DNA from 2 places in the Arthrobacter sp. NPDC056727 genome. Region 1 is predicted to be linked to the other one. Evidence: riboswitches for the same ligand, from Rfam matches in the RefSeq annotation. Region 1 holds a riboswitch; the other holds the start of a gene.
What was found. Region 1 has a riboswitch for glycine ahead of gcvP (aminomethyl-transferring glycine dehydrogenase). Riboswitches for the same ligand answer to the same signal wherever they lie in the genome.
Positions count from the first base shown of each region.

Region 2: linked by a shared signal. The riboswitch ahead of gcvP (aminomethyl-transferring glycine dehydrogenase) and the one ahead of gcvP (aminomethyl-transferring glycine dehydrogenase) in region 1 are both predicted to bind glycine.

Region 1 is NZ_JBHTZA010000002.1:11,428-20,693, reverse strand. Features, by position in the region: gene glyA (serine hydroxymethyltransferase) at 1-530, opposite strand, end outside; gene gcvH (glycine cleavage system protein GcvH) at 527-910, opposite strand; gene gcvT (glycine cleavage system aminomethyltransferase GcvT) at 1,509-2,669, opposite strand; gene gcvP (aminomethyl-transferring glycine dehydrogenase) at 2,742-5,600, opposite strand; glycine riboswitch at 5,790-5,888, opposite strand; gene ACFRAH_RS01875 (TetR/AcrR family transcriptional regulator) at 6,130-6,669, opposite strand; gene ACFRAH_RS01870 (MFS transporter) at 6,737-8,293, shown strand; gene ACFRAH_RS01865 (Dps family protein) at 8,374-8,853, opposite strand; gene ACFRAH_RS01860 (nitrilase-related carbon-nitrogen hydrolase) at 9,099-9,266, shown strand, end outside.
Region 2 is NZ_JBHTZA010000034.1:3,463-12,728, forward strand. Features, by position in the region: gene cycA (D-serine/D-alanine/glycine transporter) at 1-754, opposite strand, end outside; glycine riboswitch at 903-999, opposite strand; glycine riboswitch at 1,217-1,317, shown strand; gene gcvP (aminomethyl-transferring glycine dehydrogenase) at 1,467-4,340, shown strand; gene gcvT (glycine cleavage system aminomethyltransferase GcvT) at 4,350-5,483, shown strand; gene gcvH (glycine cleavage system protein GcvH) at 5,518-5,901, shown strand; gene ACFRAH_RS22415 (L-serine ammonia-lyase) at 5,978-7,390, shown strand; gene lipA (lipoyl synthase) at 7,413-8,432, shown strand; gene ACFRAH_RS22425 (MOSC domain-containing protein) at 8,457-9,029, shown strand; gene ACFRAH_RS22430 (GNAT family N-acetyltransferase) at 9,089-9,266, opposite strand, start outside.

The sequences.
Region 1 (9,266 bases):
AGGCGCTCCACCTCGGCCATGTCGATCCGGTGGTCATCCTCGCGGACCCGGTACGGGATCACGTTGTAGAGGCGGCCGGAGAAGTTGATCCGCATGCCGTGGGTCAGGTGCCCGCCGTGGGCCAGGTTCAGGCCCATGATGGTGTCGCCCGGCTTGATCAGGGCGTGCATCACCGACGCGTTCGCCTGCGCACCGGAGTGCGGCTGCACGTTCGCGTATTCGGCGCCGAACAGGGCCTTGACCCGGTCGATCGCCAGTTGCTCGATCACGTCGACATGCTCGCAGCCGCCGTAGTACCGCTTGCCCGGGTAGCCCTCGGCGTACTTGTTGGTCAGCACCGACCCCTGCGCCTGCATCACCGCGGCAGCGGTGTGGTTCTCCGACGCGATCATTTCCAGGCCGGTGCGCTGGCGGCCGAGTTCGTCGTCGATCTTTACCGCGATCTCAGGATCCAGCTCCGCCAGGTCAGCGTTCAGGCTTGGGGACACGACCTGCTCAAACACCGCGGCCGCGGCCTGTGCCGCGCTCACAGCTCGCCGCCGTTCTTGGCAGCGTAGTCCTCGGCCGACAGCAGCGGGCCCTCGGACTCGGCTGCCACCTTGAACAGCCAGCCGGCACCGTACGGGTCGCTGTTGATCAGGGCGGGATCCTCGATGACCGTCGCGTTGATCTCCGTGACCTCTCCCGTGACCGGGGCGTACAGGTCCGAGACCGACTTGGTGGACTCCACCTCGCCGCACGTCTCGCCCGCGGTCACGGCCGAGCCGATCTCGGGCAGGTCCACGTAAACAATGTCGCCGAGGGCGTCTGTGGCCACGGCGGAGATGCCAATAGACACCACGTTCCCATCCTCCCGGGAAACCCACTCGTGCTCGTCGGAATACTGCAGTTCAGCGGCAACTTTTGCCATGTTTTTTCCTAACTGTTGGAATCTGTTGTCTGGTACAGCGCCTGGCTTGGGTGGCGGCTGAGGGAACTCCTCCGCGTGCTCGGTCGCGTAGGCGCCCGCTGAGCGGACGCGACGCTCCCTTAGACGCACGCTTCCGGAGACCCCTCACCCGCCGCAATCAAGTTCAGTTATGGGGCCAACAGTTCTTCGAAAAGAACCCGTGGCAATCGCCTTCTGACTCCAGCGGCCGTCAGGCTCAGCAACCTCAACCCCCAATGATCGAGCTTGGCGAGGGTACAACTCAGCGGTCTGGTTTCGAGAGGACTCAACCGACGGCGCCCCCTCCCCCAGCACCTTTGGCTTACGAAGGCGCTGGCCCGGGACAGTTCCTACCCAACATCGAAAGTGAGCAGCCGGCCCCCTTAGGGGCTGGCATCCGGAAACGTGCTCCCCACCGTCTCCCTAACCTCGCAAGCTCGGCCAGGGAACCCTGACGGCGTGGGCCCATAAGGGAGCGTCACGTCCGCTCAGCGGGCGTCTACGCGACCGAGCACGCGGAGGATGTCAGCCCCGACGGAGCCGGTGCCGGGAACGGCACTAGGGGGCAGGACTGGTTGGGCTACTTGGAGCGCTTGTAGAAAGGCAGTGCGACGACTTCGAACGGCTCCGCCTTGCCCCGCAGGTCGATGTCCAGTGCCGTGCCGGGTTCGGCGTAGGCGACGTCGACGTAGGCCATGGCGACCGGGTAGCCAAGGGTCGGGCTGGGCTGGCCGGAGGTGACTTCGCCGACCACGTTGCCGTCCTTGAGCACCGGATAGTGCCCGCGGCCGGCGCGGCGGCCCAGGCCCTTGAGGCCCACGAGCTTGCGGCCCGTGGTGGAGCCGGCTCCCGCTTCCTTCTTGGCGGCCAGCGCGGCTTTGCCCACGAAGTCGCCTTCCTTGGACAGCGCGACGACGGGGCCCAGGCCGGCGGCGAACGGGTCGCCCTCGAGGGACAGCTCGTTGCCGTACAGGGGCATCCCTGCCTCGAGGCGGAGCGAATCACGGGAGGCGAGTCCGGACGGCGTCAACTCCCCCTCGTCCGCAATGGCGACGATGGCCTGCCAGAGTCCGGAGGCGCCGTCGTTCTCCACGAAGATCTCGAAGCCGTCCTCACCGGTGTAACCGGTGCGTGCCAGCAGCAGGTTCCGGCTGGCGCCGCCCACCAGGAAGGGAACCTCGACGGCGGCGTAGTACTTCAGCCCGGTCACAAGCCCGTGCTGGGCTGCCGGGACGAGGCGCAGGAGGATCTCCTCGGCCTTGGGACCCTGCACGGCGATCAGCGACGTCTCGGCGGAAGCGTCCTCCACGGTGACATCAAAGTTTGCGGCCCTGTCCGCGAGGGCCGCGGACACCACCTTGGCGTTGCCGGCGTTCGGGACCACCAGGAACCTGTCGGTGCTGTTTTCTGCGCCCCCAGCCGCAGACGGGCGGCGGTACACGATGAGGTCGTCGATGATGCCGCCGTCCTCGTTGCAGATCAGCGAGTACTTGGCCTTGCCGACGGCCATGGCGGAGATCTTGCCGGCCAGGGCGTAGTCGAGGAACGCGGCCGCATCAGGGCCGGTCACCCAGACTTCTCCCATGTGCGAGAGGTCGAAGATGCCGGCCGAGTTACGGACGGCGTGGTGCTCGGCCAGTTCGGAGCCGTACTTGAGCGGCATCTGCCAGCCGCCGAAGTCGGTGAAGGAGGCGCCCAGCTTCTTGTGCTCCTCGAAGAGGGCGGTGTAGTTCTCAGTCATTGAGGAATCCTTTGGGGGTGCTGGTTGGGCAGGCCGAAGTCCGGCTTCGGCCTGCCCAACCACCGGACAAATCTAGTTCTCGAACGCTTCGATCGGAGGGCAGGAGCAGACCAGGTTGCGGTCACCCGCGGCGCCGTCAATGCGGCCCACGGGCGGGAAGTACTTGTCCTGCTTGTGGGTGTGCCCGGGGAAGACGGCCTGTTCGCGCGGGTAGGCGCGGTCCCAGTCGGAGCTGATCGCAGCGGCCGCGGTGTGCGGTGCGTTGCGCAGCGGGCTGTTCTCCACCGTGAAGTCGCCGTTGGCCACCTGGTCGATCTCGCCGCGGATGGCGATCATGGCCTTGATGAACCGGTCGATCTCGCCCAGGTCCTCGGACTCGGTGGGCTCCACCATCAGGGTGCCGGCCACCGGGAACGCGAGCGTGGGCGCGTGGAAGCCGTAGTCGATGAGGCGCTTGGCCACGTCCTCGGCGGTGACCCCTGTCTTCGCGGTGAGTTCTCGCAGGTCCAGGATGCACTCGTGTGCCACGAGACCGCCTTCGCCGGTGTAGAGGACGGGGAAGAAGTCGTTCAGGCTGGCTGCAACGTAGTTGGCGGCGAGGAGCGCGGACTTGGTGGCTTCGGTCAGGCCGGCCCCGCCCATCAGCTTCACGTACGCCCAGGAGATGGGCAGAACGCCGGCGGAGCCATAGCGCGAGGCGGAGATCGGAACGTCGTTGCCTTCGGTCCAGGTGGTCGCGTCGCCTGGCATGAACGGGGCAAGGTGCGCCTTGGCCGCGACGGGGCCGACGCCGGGTCCGCCGCCGCCGTGCGGGATGCAGAAGGTCTTATGCAGGTTCAGGTGCGAGACATCGCCGCCGAACTTGCCCGGCTGCGCCAGCCCCACCAGCGCGTTGAGGTTCGCACCGTCAACGTAGACCTGGCCGCCGGCCGCGTGGACAGCGTCGCAGACCTCGCGGACATCGCCGTCGTACACCCCGTGGGTGGACGGGTAGGTGATCATGATGCACGAGAGCGCATCCTTGTTGGCCTCGATCTTGGCGTACAGGTCCGTGTGGTCGATCGTGCCGTCTGCGGCGGTGGCCACCACCACCACCTTCATGCCGGCCAGCACTGCAGACGCGGCGTTGGTGCCGTGCGCGGAGGCCGGGATCAGGCAGATGTTGCGCTGGTCGTCACCGCGGGAGAGGTGGTAGCCGCGGATCGCCAGCAGTCCGGCGAGCTCACCCTGCGAGCCGGCGTTGGGCTGGATGGACACCTGGTCGTAGCCGGTGATCTCGGTCAGCTGCGCCTCAAGGTCGGCAATCAGTTCGCGCCAGCCCTCGGTCTGGGAATCCGGGGCGAACGGGTGGATCGAGGTGAACTCCGGCCAGGAGATGGCCTCCATCTCTGCGGTGGCGTTCAGCTTCATGGTGCACGAGCCCAGCGGGATCATGGTCCGGTCCAGCGCCAGGTCACGGTCGGAGAGCTTCCGGATGTAGCGCAGCAGCTGGGTTTCGGAGCGGTGCGTGTTGAAGACCGGGTGCTGCAGGTACGCCGAGGAGCGCTCGACGGCGGCCTCCAGGGCGAAACCGTCAGCCGCCTCCACTGCGGTGGCGCCAAAGACGGCCAGGACCCCGGCGACGACGGCCGGCGTCGTGGTTTCATCCGCGGAGATGCCAACGGTGTCGGCATCGATGCTGCGCAGGTTGATGCCCTTCTGCTCGGCCGCGGCGATGATGCCGGCGGCCTTGCCCGGGACGGAAACCGTCACGGTGTCGAAGAAGCTGGTGTGCAGGACTTCCAGCCCGGCAGCGGCAAGCGACGCGGCGAGAACCCTGGCGTGGCCGTGGGCGGTTTCAGCGATCGCCTTCAGGCCCTCCGGCCCGTGGTAGACGGCGTACATCGAGGCGACGATGGCCAGCAGTGCCTGCGCCGTGCAGATGTTGGACGTGGCCTTCTCGCGGCGGATGTGCTGCTCGCGCGTCTGCAGCGCCAGGCGGTACGCCGGAACACCGGCGTTGTCCTTGGAGACGCCCACGAGGCGGCCGGGCAGGGAGCGTTCAAGCCCCTTCTGCACGGCCATGTAGGCCGCGTGCGGACCGCCGAAGAACAACGGAACGCCCAATCGCTGGGCGGAGCCGACGGCGATGTCGGCACCCTGCTCGCCCGGAGGCGTGATCAGGGTCAGGGCCAGCAGGTCGGCGGCAACCGTCACCAGCGCACCGCGCTCCTTGGCGGCGGCGATCACGCCGGAGTGATCGAAGACCCGGCCGGAAACGCCGGGCTGCTGGAGCACGACGCCGTTGATGTCGCCGTCGGGAAGCCCCTGGGAAAGGTCAGCCACTTCCACCTCGAAGCCGAGGGCCTCGGCGCGCCCCCTGACGATCGCAATGGTCTGCGGAAGGCAGTCGGCGTCCAGGACGGTCTTGCCGTCCTTGGCATCCTTGTTCTTGTTCGCCCGGCGCATCAGCAGCACAGCCTCGGCCACGGCCGTTGCTTCGTCCAGCAGGGAAGCGTTGGCGATGGGCAGGCCCACCAGGTCCTGGACCATGGTCTGGAAGTTCAGCAGCGCCTCGAGCCGGCCCTGGGAGATTTCCGGCTGGTACGGCGTATAGGCCGTGTACCAGGCGGGGGCCTCGAGGATGTTGCGGCGGATCACCGGCGGCGTCACGGTGTCGTAGTAGCCCTGGCCGATCATCTGGACCGCGGTCTTGTTCTTGGCCGCCAGCTTTCGGAGTTCGGCGAGCACCTCAACTTCGCTCAGCGCCGGGGCGAGCTCCAGCGCGGAGTCCTGCCGGATGTCGTTGGGCACTGCCGTATCAACCAGCGCGTCGACGGTGTCGTAGCCGACGGCCTTGAGCATTGCTTCGACGTCGGCCTGGCGGCGGGCGCCAATATGCCGGTCGACGAAGGACGAGGAGGCTGAACTAACGGTCAAAAGGAACTCCATAACTAAGGCGGCGCAGGGTACGCCACATTGATTCGGGTTCCTCCCCGCTCTGTATTGGACCTGAGAGTTTCCGCGTAGCCGCGCCTTCGCACAGCCTCGCTTGCACCGTCGGTGAGCACAGCACGCCCTGAACCGTCCGCGCCGAGGCGGGACACTCCAAGCGGGCAGCCTGCTGCTCTCCAGAGTTGCCTTGCCGCGGCGGTACGTGGGCCTGAGAGATTCCTGGGGAGGTTTTGCTCCTACGGCGCCTGCTTGTACCTACTTGCAGGACTCTCCCGCCGCAGATCAAAGGCATATTAAATTGAGCGGTGACAGCTGTCACAGAGGCTATTGTCCTACGCCGGGTTCGCGTCTGCAAACTGTGTCGGCACAGGGCTGACGCGCCCCGCGGCCGGCCGCCACGGCAGGCCTCGATCGAGATCGCCGGAACACTTCCCAGTCGCCGGAACGTTCCGGCGACTGGGATGCTTTCCGGCGATTTCGACGGCGGGCGGCGGGCCCCGCTCCGGCCCGCGCCCACTCGGGAGGCCTACCCCCGCAGCCGGTCAAGGGCGGCAAGGAGGCTCTCGACGTCGGCCGCGGTCTCGGACGGCGTCGCTGCCGGGCCGATGGACAGCATGGCGTTGAAGTAGAGCCCGTCACCCATGTACAAAACGGCCTTGGCCAGGCCCGGTCCCACATCGCGGGCGATCTCGTCGAGCCACCGCTGCTGGATGTGGGCAAACCGGCGCCGGGTCCCCTCATGCGCCACCTCGGCGAGCCTTGTGGCGGCGACGATGGCGCGGTCCAGTGGCGTGTCCGCCCAGACCGACGACTTGATGAAGTAGGCCGCAGCACCCTCGGGAGCCTTAGCCATGGCCCGGGCGTCGGCCTCCGCGAATTCGTCCAGCCGGTCCAGAAGGACGCCGATCAGCGCTTCCTTGTTTGGAAAGTGGTACAGGAGCCCGCCCTTGGAGACGCCGGCGCGCGCGGCCACGGCGTCCAGGGTGGCGGCCCGCTCCCCCACCTCGATCAGCAGGGATTCGAAGGCATCGAGGACTGCGCCGCGGGCGACCGGTTTTCTGGGCATGGCCTCCATCATGCCCCGTTCCGTCGGCAGGTTTATAACTGTACCGTCTAGACGGTACAGTTATTTCATGACCATCCACTCCGTCGCCACCCCGAAGCCCGCCGACGCCGGCCGGGCGTCACACAAGAGCCGCGACTGGTTCGCCCTGGCCCTGCTCATGTTCCCGGTCCTGCTGGTGGCCGTGGACAACACGGCGCTGACGTTCGCCCTTCCTGCGATCGCCCGCAGCCTGGACCCCTCGGGGGTGCAGCTTTTGTGGGTGGTGGATGCCTACGCACTTGTCCTCGCCGGACTCCTGGTGGCCATGGGCAGCCTCGGCGACAGGATCGGGCGCCGCCGGCTGCTCCTGATCGGCATCTCGGGCTTTGCGGCGGTCTCCGCGGCCTCCGCTTTCGCGCCGAACGCCGAATGGCTCATTGCAGGCCGCGCCGCCCTCGGATTCTTTGGCGCCATGCTCATGCCATCCACGCTGTCCCTGATCCGCAACATCTTCCAGGAGCCGGGCAGGCGGAGGCTGGCCGTGGCCATCTGGGCCGCCGGTTTCTCCGGCGGCGCAGCACTGGGGCCGATCTTTGGCGGCTGGCTGGTGGAGCATTTCTGGTGGGGCGCCGTCCTGCTCGTGGCAGTGCCCATCATGCTGCCGCCGCTGTTCCTGGGCCGCTTCCTCATTCCGGAATCCAGGGATCCGAAGCCGGGACGGGTGGATCCGGCCAGCGTTGCGCTGTCGATGCTGACAATGGTGCCGATGGTATACGGCATCAAGGAACTGGCGACGCACGGCCCCGGCCTGGCCTCGTTCGGCGTGATAGCGTTCGGCCTGGCCATGGGCTTTCTCTTCGTCCGCCGCCAGCACACCCTGGCATCCCCGCTGCTGGACATGACCCTTTTCGGGAACCGCGTGTTCAGCACGGCGATCACTGCAAACATCCTGTCACTGTTCTCCTACAACGGCTTCATCCTGTTCCTGGCACAGCACCTGCAGCTGCTCGAAGGCATGTCCCCGTCGGAGTCCGGCACCGCCATGGTGCCGGCACTGACGGCCATGGTGGTGGCCGGGCTGCTGGTGGTTCCGCTGGTCCGGAAGGTGCGGCCGGGCTTTGTGGTGGCGGCGGGACTGGCGCTGAGCGCCACCGGCTACGGCCTCGTCACGTTCGGGAATCACGACGGCGGCCCTGCCGCGCTGCTTGCCGCCCTCCTCGTGCTGGCCCTGGGCGTGGGATCCGCCGAGACCATCTCGAACGACCTGATCCTGGGAGCGGTGCCGGCGGAAAAATCCGGGGCCGCCGCCGCGATCTCCGAAACCGGTTACGAAGTGGGCTCACTGCTCGGCACGGCAGTCCTGGGGTCGATCCTGACCGCGTCCTACCAGCAGCAGCTCGCCCTGCCGGAGGCCGTTGCGCAGACGGTCCCGGCAGCGTCGGCGGAGCAGGCCACGGAAACCCTGGCCGGCGCGGTGGAGCTCGCCGGAACGCTGCCGGCACCGCTGGCAGAGGCACTAACGGCTGCCGCCGGCGCCGCCTTTGATTCCGGAGTCCACATCACCGCGGCGATTGCGCTGGGACTGATGGCCGGAGCGTCGGTGCTTGCCGCCGTCGTACTCCGCCGCATCCCGCGCGCAAGGTAGCCCGCACAAAAGCGGTCAGCCCCGGAGGAATCCCTCCGGGGCTGACCGCTGCAACCGGCGCGGGTGATCCCGCCGGCCGGCTACTTGGTGTCAGGCTGGGTGACGCTGGCCGACGCCTTCATGTTCTCGGCACCGGTCATCCACGCGAACTGCTCAAGCTTTTCAATAAAGGTGTGCAGCAGGTCCGCAGTGGTGGGATCTTCCTCATCCACCTCGTCATGGACTTTGCGCATGGTGCCGACGGCCGCCTCCAGCGCCGCCACAATGCGGTCGATCGCATCCTTGGTGTTGATGAGGCCCTCCGGGAATGCGGGAAGGTTGGTGGCCTTCGCCACGGTGGCGCTGCGCCCGTCCGGCAGGGCATGCAGGGCCCGCATGCGCTCGGCGATGTCGTCGGCAAAGAGCCGGGCGGCGTCGACGATCTCGTCCAGCTGGAGGTGCAGATCCCTGAAGTTGGTTCCAACGATGTTCCAGTGCGCCTGCTTGCCCTGGATGTGCAGCTCGATCAGGTCCGCCAGGACGGCCTGCATGTTGTTGGTCAGTGTCGGTGAAGCCTTCATGAATCCTCCTCGAATGGTCCAGTGGTTTCGACGCTACCGCAGCCGCCCGGACACGGGGAGCTGCGGACCGCAAATTTCACGATCAGCTTACTTACTACTTTGCCCGGCCCCACCTTCGGGACACCAGCCGGTCGGGTCATAAATGATCGGCATTCAAATAACCCTTGCCACAACCGCGCCGTGCATGCATACTAAATGAACGTCATTCATTTAGTGACGGTCGTCTCAATGGAGAAATCATCATCATGATCGAAATAACCTGCCTCAACGCGCCTGCTTCGCTCGCCCGGACAGCGCCGTCCGGACGTCCTGCCCTGAGGGTCGGCGTCGTGCAGCACCGCTGGCACAGCAGCGACGCCGACCTCCGCGCGGAGCTCAACGACAGCATCGACCGCGCCGCCCGGCTCGGTGCC
Region 2 (9,266 bases), on a different contig from region 1:
CGCGCACCGGAATGGAGTTGATGGCCTTGGGCAGGTTCTTTTCCGGGTTCTTCGCCTCGGCGGCCGTGGTGCCCACCAGTTCGATGCCGACGAAGGCGAACACGGCGATCTGGAAGCCGGCCACGAAGCCCATGAATTCGTTGGGGAAGAAGCCGCCGTGGCTCCACAGGTTGGTGAAGCTGGCCTGCCCGGAGTCGCTCTGGAAGCCGGTGAGGATCATGAACATGCCCACGACGATCAGGGCGGCGATGGCGACGATCTTGATGAGGGCGAACCAGAATTCGGTTTCACCGAAGGCCTTGACGGTGGTGAGGTTCAGCAGCAGCAGGATGGCCACGGTGGCGAGGCCCGGGATCCAGAGGGGCAGCCCGGGCCAGAGCTCGCGGGAGTAGCCGGCGATCGCAATGACGTCGGCGATTCCGGTGATCACCCAGCAGAACCAGTAGGTCCATCCGGTGAAAAAGCCAGCCCAGGGACCCAGCAGGTCAGCGGCGAAATCGCTGAAGGACTTGTAGTTGAGGTTGCTGAGCAGCAGCTCGCCCATGGCGCGCATAACGAAGAAGAGCATGAAGCCGATGATCATGTACACGAAGATCACGGACGGCCCGGCCGCGGAAATGGTCTTGCCGGAGCCCATGAACAGGCCGGTGCCGATGGCGCCGCCGATAGCGATCAGCTGGATGTGGCGGTTGCTCAGCTGCCGTTCGAGGCGCGGAGCCTCGCTGGCCGGGGACGCAGGAGGGTGAATCGTCATAAGGAACTCCATTGTTCAAGTGGCACCAAATGGCCACACTGACAGGGTTCCTCCCCGCTCTGTACTGGACCTGAGAGATTCCGCGGACATGGTTGACCGCTTTGCACCTTCGGTGAGCCGGGCACGCCCGGCTGCTTTTCAGAGTTGCCTCGCCGCGGCGGTACGTGGGCCTGAGAGTTTCCTGGGGAGGGTTTGCTCCTACGGCGCCTGCTGATGTACCGGCAGGGCTCTCCCGCCGCAGATCGTAAGCATTTTCAATTATGGACGGCGAGAGCCGCGATCCTGCTGGAAGTCCGGCCCGCGCCGGTCAGCCCAGCCCCGCTAGCCACCGGACTCAGTGTGGTCTTGGTCACGAAGAATTGTCAAACCCGGCCCCCGGCGGGATCTGCCGCAGCGCGTTTTGGCATTCGCCGCACAGTGCTGTACATTGTGAGCCGAATCACCCACATTTTCATAGCCTTTCGAACCGTGGCGGGAGAGTCCTCCCAGTCATCCATCGGGCAGGCGCCGTAGGAGCAAATCCTCCCCAGGAATCTCTCAGGCCCCAGTACCGCCGCGGCGAGGCAACTCTGGAAAGCAGCCAGGCATTGTTTGGCTCACCGACGGTGCAAGCGGACATCCACGTCTGCGGAATCTCTCAGGTCCAATACAGAGCGGGGAGGAACCCAACCCATGCCGTGCCATCCGTGGCCGGCCAGACCTGGAGTTCCTCATGACGATTCAATCTCTTCCGTCAACGTTTGCGGACCGGCATATCGGCGCCCGGCGCCAGGCCGATATCGACACCATGCTCAAAAACGTCGGCTATGACACGGTCGATGGCCTGGTTGATGCTGCCGTTCCGGCATCCATCCGCCAGGAAAACGCCCTGCGGCTCACCGCTGCGCTGAGCGAAGTTGAGGTCCTGGCCGAGCTTCGCCGGCTTGCCGCCAAGAACAAGACCGCCGTGCAGATGATCGGCCAGGGCTACTACGACACCGTGACGCCGCCGGTGATCCGCCGCAACATCCTCGAAGCCCCCGCCTGGTACACGGCCTACACGCCGTACCAGCCGGAAATCTCCCAGGGCCGGCTCGAGGCGCTGCTGAACTTCCAGACCATGGTCCAGGACCTCACCGCACTGCCCATCGCCAACGCTTCCCTGCTGGACGAAGCCACCGCCGTGGCCGAGGCCGTCCTGCTCATGCGCCGCGCCAACAAGAGGAACGACGGCAAGACCGTCCTGGACGCCGACTGCCTCCCCCAGACCATCGCCGTCGTCAAGGGCCGTGCTGAAGCACTCGGCTTCGAGGTGGAGGTCGCAGACCTTTCCCAGGGGCTTCCCGACGGCGACATCAACGGCGTCGTGCTCCAGCAGCCCGGCGTTTCGGGCCGGGTCTTCGACCATTCCGAGGTGATCGCCGCCGCCAAGGAGCGCGGCGCCCTGGTGACGGTTGCCGCCGACCTGCTGGCCCTGACCCTCATCACTCCCCCGGGCGAACAGGGCGCCGACATCGCCGTCGGAACCGCCCAGCGCTTCGGCGTGCCGCTGTTCTTCGGCGGACCGCACGCCGCCTACATCGCCGTCCGCACCGGCATGGAGCGCACCCTTCCCGGCCGCATCGTCGGTGTCTCCAAGGACAATGCCGGCGCCCCCGCCTACCGGCTGGCCCTGCAGACCCGCGAGCAGCACATCCGCCGCGAAAAGGCCACCTCCAACATCTGCACCGCGCAGGCACTGCTGGCCATCGTGTCGTCCTTCTACGCCGTCTACCACGGCCCCGACGGCCTGAAGGCCATCGCCGAGACCGTGCACAACAACGCCCGCGTCCTGGCAACCGCTTTGAAAAAGGCTGGCCGCGAACTGGCCGCCGAGTCCTTCTTCGACACCCTCACCGTCCGCGTCCCGGGCAAGGCCGCCAAGGTCATCACCGCCGCGGAGGCGCGCGGCATCAACCTCCGCTTCATCGACGCGGACACCGTGGGCGTCTCCATCGATGAGACGACGACGGCGGCAACGCTTTCCGCTGTTGCCGTCGCCTTCGGCGCCGGTCCGGTAGGGGACGCGGCGGGCCTTGAGCTGCCCGAGGCTGTGCTGCGCACCTCGGACTACCTGCAGCACCCGGTGTTCAACACGCACCGCTCCGAAACCCAGCTGCTGCGCTACATCCGCAGGCTGTCCGACCGGGACCTGGCGCTGGACCGCACGATGATCCCGCTGGGCTCCTGCACCATGAAGCTGAACGCCACCGCAGAGATGGAGGCCATCTCCTGGCCGGAGTTCGCCTCGATCCACCCGTTCGCCCCGGATTCCCAGACCGAGGGCTGGCGCGAACTCATCGGCGGTTTGGAAGCCGACCTCGCCGAAATCACCGGTTACGACCAGGTGTCCATCCAGCCCAACGCCGGGTCCCAGGGCGAGCTCGCCGGCCTGCTGGCGATCCGCGGCTACCACCTCTCCCGGGGCGAAGGGCAGCGCAACATCTGCCTCATCCCCGCCTCGGCGCACGGCACCAACGCGGCCTCGGCCGTGCTGGCCGGCATGAAGGTGGTGGTGGTGGCCACCGCCGCCGACGGCACCATCGACCACACGGACCTGTACGCCAGGATCGAGGCCAACAAGGATGCGCTCTCGTGCATCATGATCACCTACCCGTCCACGCACGGGGTGTACGACGGCGATGTCCGCGAGGTCTGCGACGCTGTCCACGCGGCCGGCGGCCAGGTCTACGTGGACGGTGCGAACCTCAACGCGCTGGTCGGGTTGGCGCAGCCGGGCAAGTTCGGCGGCGATGTCTCGCACCTGAACCTGCACAAGACCTTCTGCATCCCGCACGGCGGCGGCGGTCCCGGCGTCGGCCCCGTCGCCGCGAAGGCGCACCTTGCCCCGTTCATGCCGGGTGACGCCAACAACGCTTCTTCCGAAAACGCAGGAGAGGGGCACGGCGTTGCGATCAGCGCGTCGCGGTTCGGTTCGGCCGGCGTGTTGCCCATCTCCTGGGCGTACGTGAAGCTCATGGGCGGCCAGGGCCTGACCGAGGCCACCAGGTCGGCACTCCTCGCGGCGAACTATGTCGCGGCGCGGCTGGACGAGTTCTTCCCGGTCCTCTACACCGGGGACAGCGGGCTGGTGGCGCACGAGTGCATCCTGGACCTGCGCGGCCTCACGGCCAAGACCGGGGTCACCGCCGAGGATGTGGCCAAGCGCCTCATCGACTTCGGCTTCCACGCGCCCACGCTCGCGTTCCCGGTGGCCGGCACCCTGATGGTGGAGCCCACCGAGTCCGAGGACCTGGCCGAGATCGACCGGTTCATCGACGCGATGATCACCATCCACGCCGAGATCGAGCAGGTGGCCAACGGCGACTTCAGCCTGGAAAACTCGCCGCTGCGCAACGCACCCCACACGGCAGCCGCCGTCGTCAGTTCCGACTGGAAGCGTTCGTACCCGCGCGAGCAGGCCGCCTTCCCGGTGTCCTCGCTCCGGCAGGACAAGTACTTCCCGCCGGTGGGCCGCATCGACGGCGCAGCCGGCGACCGCAACCTGGTCTGCTCCTGCCCGCCCCTCGAAGCGTTCGAGGACAACACAGCAGACTTCGAGAACTAAGGACCTCCCATGACCGAGAATTACACCGCCCTTTACGACCAGCACAAGAAAGCCGGCGCTTCCTTCACCGACTTCGGCGGCTGGCAGATGCCCCTCAAATACGAATCCGAACTCGCCGAACACCATGCCGTGCGCAACGCCGCCGGCCTGTTCGACCTTTCCCACATGGGCGAAGTCTGGGTCACCGGCCCTGACGCCGCGGCCTTCCTGGACTATGCCCTGGCCGGCAAGCTGTCCGCCATCGCCGTCGGTAAGGCCAAGTATTCACTGATCTGCGACGCCGACGGCGGCATCATCGATGACCTGATCTCTTACCGCCGCGGGGAGGAAAAGTACCTCGTGGTGCCCAACGCGGGCAATGCAAGCAAGGTGGCCGCTGCCCTCGCCGAGCGCGCGGCGAACTTCGACGTCGCCGTCGAGGACGTCTCGTCGGAAATTTCGCTGATCGCGGTGCAGGGGCCCAACGCGGAGGCCATCCTTCTGCAGCTGGTCCCGGCCGAGCAGCACTCCCTGGTGACGGAGCTGAAGTACTACGCGGCTGTTGAGGTGGGGATTGCCGTCAGCGGCGCCATCCAGACCCTGCTGCTGGCCCGCACGGGCTATACCGGAGAAGACGGCTTCGAAATCTACGTGCCCAACGACGATGCGCCCGGCCTCTGGGAGTCCCTGCTCGAGGCCGGCGAAGGGCACAACCTGATCCCGGCCGGACTCGCCGCACGCGACTCGCTGCGCCTGGAAGCCGGCATGCCGCTCTACGGCAACGAACTCTCGCGCCGCGTCAACGCCTACTCGGCGGGACTCGGTCCGGTGGTTTCGCTGGCCAAGGAGAGCGACTTCGTGGGCAAGCAGGCGCTGGCCGACCTCAAGGCAGCAGGCGTCGGTTCCACCATTGGCCAGAAACTTGTGGGCCTGAAGGGCACCGGCCGGCGCGCCGCCCGCGGCCACTACCCGGTCCTCAAGGACGGCACCCTGATCGGCGAGGTCACCTCCGGACAGCCTTCCCCCACCCTCGGTTACCCGGTCGCCATGGCCTATGTCGACGTCGAGCATTCCGAAGTCGGCACGGTCCTGGACGTCGACCTGCGCGGCAAGCCCGAGCGGTTCGAAGTCGTCGCCCTGCCGTTCTACAAGCGCCAAAAGTAACCATCCACGAACTTCTAAAGACAAAGGAATTGAAATGAGCAAGGTTGTTGCTGAACTGAAGTACTCCGCCGAGCACGAATGGGTTGCCGTTGACGGGTCCGGGCCCGTGGGGATCGGGATCTCCGCCGTGGCTGCCGACGCCCTGGGCGATATCGTGTACGTGGACCTGCCCGAGGTGGGCGCCACCGTCACGGCAGGCGAAACCTGCGGCGAGGTGGAGTCCACCAAGTCCGTCTCGGACCTCTACGCCCCGGTCACGGGCGAGGTCACCGAAGTCAACGACGGCGTCGTCGCGGACCCGGCGCTCATCAACAGCGACCCCTACGGCGCCGGCTGGCTGTTCAAGGTAGCCGTCACGGACGAGGGCCCGCTGATGTCGGCCGAGGAATACGCGGCAGCAAACGGCGGCGAACTGTAGCTTCCCGCTCCTCCCCTCCCGGAAACTTAACCTCCCCAGCCCGAACCGATCACAACTATCCAGTTAGGAACCGACCATGGCTGTTGGCGTCTTCGACCTGTTTTCCATTGGAATTGGCCCCTCAAGTTCGCACACCGTTGGCCCGATGCGGGCTGCCGCCGTGTTCGCGGAAGAGCTGAAGGCCTCGGGGGCGCTGGCGGAGGTGGCGTCGCTGCGGGTGGACCTGTACGGTTCGCTCGCTGCCACCGGGCACGGGCATGGCACCATGACGGCGGTTCTGCTGGGCCTGGAGGGGTACCACCCGGAGCTGATCCTGCCCGATGAGGTCGAGGAGCGGCTGGCGTCGATCGCGGAGACCGGGACCCTGCAGCTGGCCGGTTCGGTGCCGTTGCCGTATGGGGTGGAGGACATGGTGCTGCGGCCGCTGACTGTGCTGCCGCGGCACACCAATGGCATGACGTTCACGGTGTTCGACGACGGAGGGAACGTGCTTCACCAGGCGACGTTCTTCTCCGTCGGCGGCGGGTTCATTGTCCGGGAGGGCGAGGAGGAGGCGGCGCAGCAGGAGCTGGAGGCGTCGAAGAAGGAACTGCCGCTGCCGTTCCGGACCGCTGCCGAGTTGCTGGAGCACTGCCATGCCCAGGGCCTGTCGATCGCGGACATCATGCTGGTCAACGAGTGCGCGTCCCGCTCCGAGGCGGAGATCCGCGAGGGCCTGCTGCACATCTATTCGGTGATGGAGGGCTGCGTGGATACCAGCCTGAAGCGGGAGGGGCTGCTGCCCGGCGGGCTGAAGGTCCGCCGTCGTGCTCCTGACTGGCACGAACGCCTCCTGAAGGAAGGCCGTGACCACGGAGGGAACCACCGGGACCCGAAGTACTGGCAGGAGTGGGTGAACCTGATCGCCCTGGCGGTCAACGAGGAGAACGCCTCGGGCGGGCGTGTGGTGACCGCCCCGACCAACGGCGCCGCCGGGATCATCCCCGCCGTGCTGTACTACGCGCTGCATTTCGCGCCCGGCATGGAGAACGCGACGCAGGAGGACCGCGACGACGTGGTGGTCCGTTTCCTGCTCGCCGCCGGCGCCGTCGGGGTGCTGTACAAGGAGCAGGCGTCGATCTCCGGGGCGGAGGTGGGCTGCCAGGGCGAGGTGGGTTCAGCGTCGTCGATGGCCGCTGCCGGGCTTGCGGAGGTCATGGGCGGCTCGCCGGCGCAGGTGGAGAACGCCGCGGAAATCGCGATGGAGCACAACCTCGGGCTGACCTGTGACCCGATCGGCGGGCTGGTGCAGGTCCCGTGCATCGAGCGGAACGCGATCGCTGCCGCGAAGGCCATCAACGCCGCCAAGATGGCGTTGTGGGGCAACGGCTCGCACCGGGTCTCACTCGACGAGGTCATCGTGACCATGCGCGAGACCGGCAAGGACATGAGCTCGAAATACAAGGAAACCGCGATGGGCGGCCTCGCCGTCAACGTCGTGGCCTGCTGATAAGTACTACGGAAAGAGAACAATGACACTGGCACCAGAAGGCCGGAAAATGCTGCGGATCGAGCAGCGCAACGCGGCCACCCCGGTGGAACGCAAACCGGACTGGATCAAGGCCAAGGTCCAGATGGGCCCGGAATTCGTGGGACTGAAGAACCTGGTCAAAAAAGAAGGCCTGCACACCGTCTGCGAAGAGGCCGGCTGCCCCAACATCTTCGAATGCTGGGAAGACAAGGAAGCCACCTTCCTCATCGGCGGCTCCCAATGCACCCGCCGCTGCGACTTCTGCCAGATCGACACCGGCAAACCCTCCCCCGTCGACCGGTTCGAACCCACCAAGGTGGCCCGCTCCGTCCAGTCGATGCAACTGCGCTACGCCACCGTCACCGGCGTCGCCCGCGACGACCTCGAAGACGAAGGCGTCTGGCTCTACGCCGAAACCGTCCGCAAGATCCACGAACTCAACCCCGGCACCGGCGTCGAACTGCTCATCCCGGACTTCTCCGGCAACCCCGAGCACATCGCCGCGATCTGCGACTCCAAACCCGAAGTCTTCGCCCACAACGTCGAAACCGTCCCCAGGATCTTCAAGCGCATCCGCCCCGCGTTCCGCTACGAACGCTCCCTGGACGTCATCACCCAGGGCCGGAACCTGGGCATGGTCACCAAATCCAACCTGATCCTGGGCATGGGAGAAACCCGCGAAGAAATCTCCGAAGCCCTGGCCGACCTCCACCAGGCAGGCTGCGACCTGATCACCATCACCCAGTACCTCCGCCCGAGTGAGCGGCACCTGCCCGTGGACCGCTGGGTCAAACCCCAGGAATTCGTGGACCTGCAGCACGAAGCCGAAGAGATCGGCTTCGTCGGCGTCATGTCCGGCCCCCTGGTCCGCTCCTCCTACCGCGCCGGCCGGCTCTGGGCCACCGCCATGCGCAAAAAAGGCCGCGACATCCCGGCCGAACTCGCCCACATCGCCGAGGGCATCCAGGACTCCGGAACCACCCGCCAGGAAGCCAGCACCCTGCTCAAGAGGCCGGCCTGAAAACTGCGGGTATAGCGTTATTGCATGACCGAAACCTACAGATACGACGTTGAGGTCCTGCACCTGCTCGTGTCACCGGGTCACGCCTACTTCGGCCGGGCGAGGGACGGCGCGGCTGATGTGCCCACGAGGGACGCCGAACAGGTGGAGATCGTGGCTGGCAAGGGCATCGTCGGGGACAGGTTCTTCGGCAAAGCGGCGCACATGGACGCCGCCGTCACCCTGTTCGCAGTGGAGGCCCTCGAAGCCATGTCGGCGGAACTCGACGCCGGCCCCTTCGATCCGCTGCTGACCCGGCGCAACGTAATCCTCAGGGGCGCGCACCTTGCCCCGCTCCTGGGCCAGGACTTCGCGTTGGAGTCACAGGGCAGTGTGGTCCGGTTCAAAGGCGGGCGGCCGGCCCACCCGTGCGCGTGGATGGACAGGATGCTCGCGCCCGGCGCGCATGCCGCCATGCGCGGGCGTGGCGGCATGCGCTGCCGGGCTCTTTCCGACGGCGTGCTGCACCGCGGGCCTGCCGTGCTGGTCAGTCCGGTGCTGCTGGAGCCCGCGCAGGCGGGGGTTCCGAGCGTGCTTCGGCCCGGCCGGCTGCCGTAGCGCTGTTACAGCCCCGGCGCCTGCCCCAGCGCGGCGCGCCTAAGCCGGACCGGCTGCCGTTACCGCTGCTTGTTCTCGAGGGCGGCCAGGTGCTCGGGGCGGACTGCCGCCGCCCGCTGCTGGTAGTCCGGGTGCTTGCGCAGCCAGAGCTTTACGTACGGGCAGACGGGCACGACGGCGGTCCCGGCTTCCAGGGTGTCGTCCAGTGCGTACTGGACCAGACGGGCAGCAAGGCCC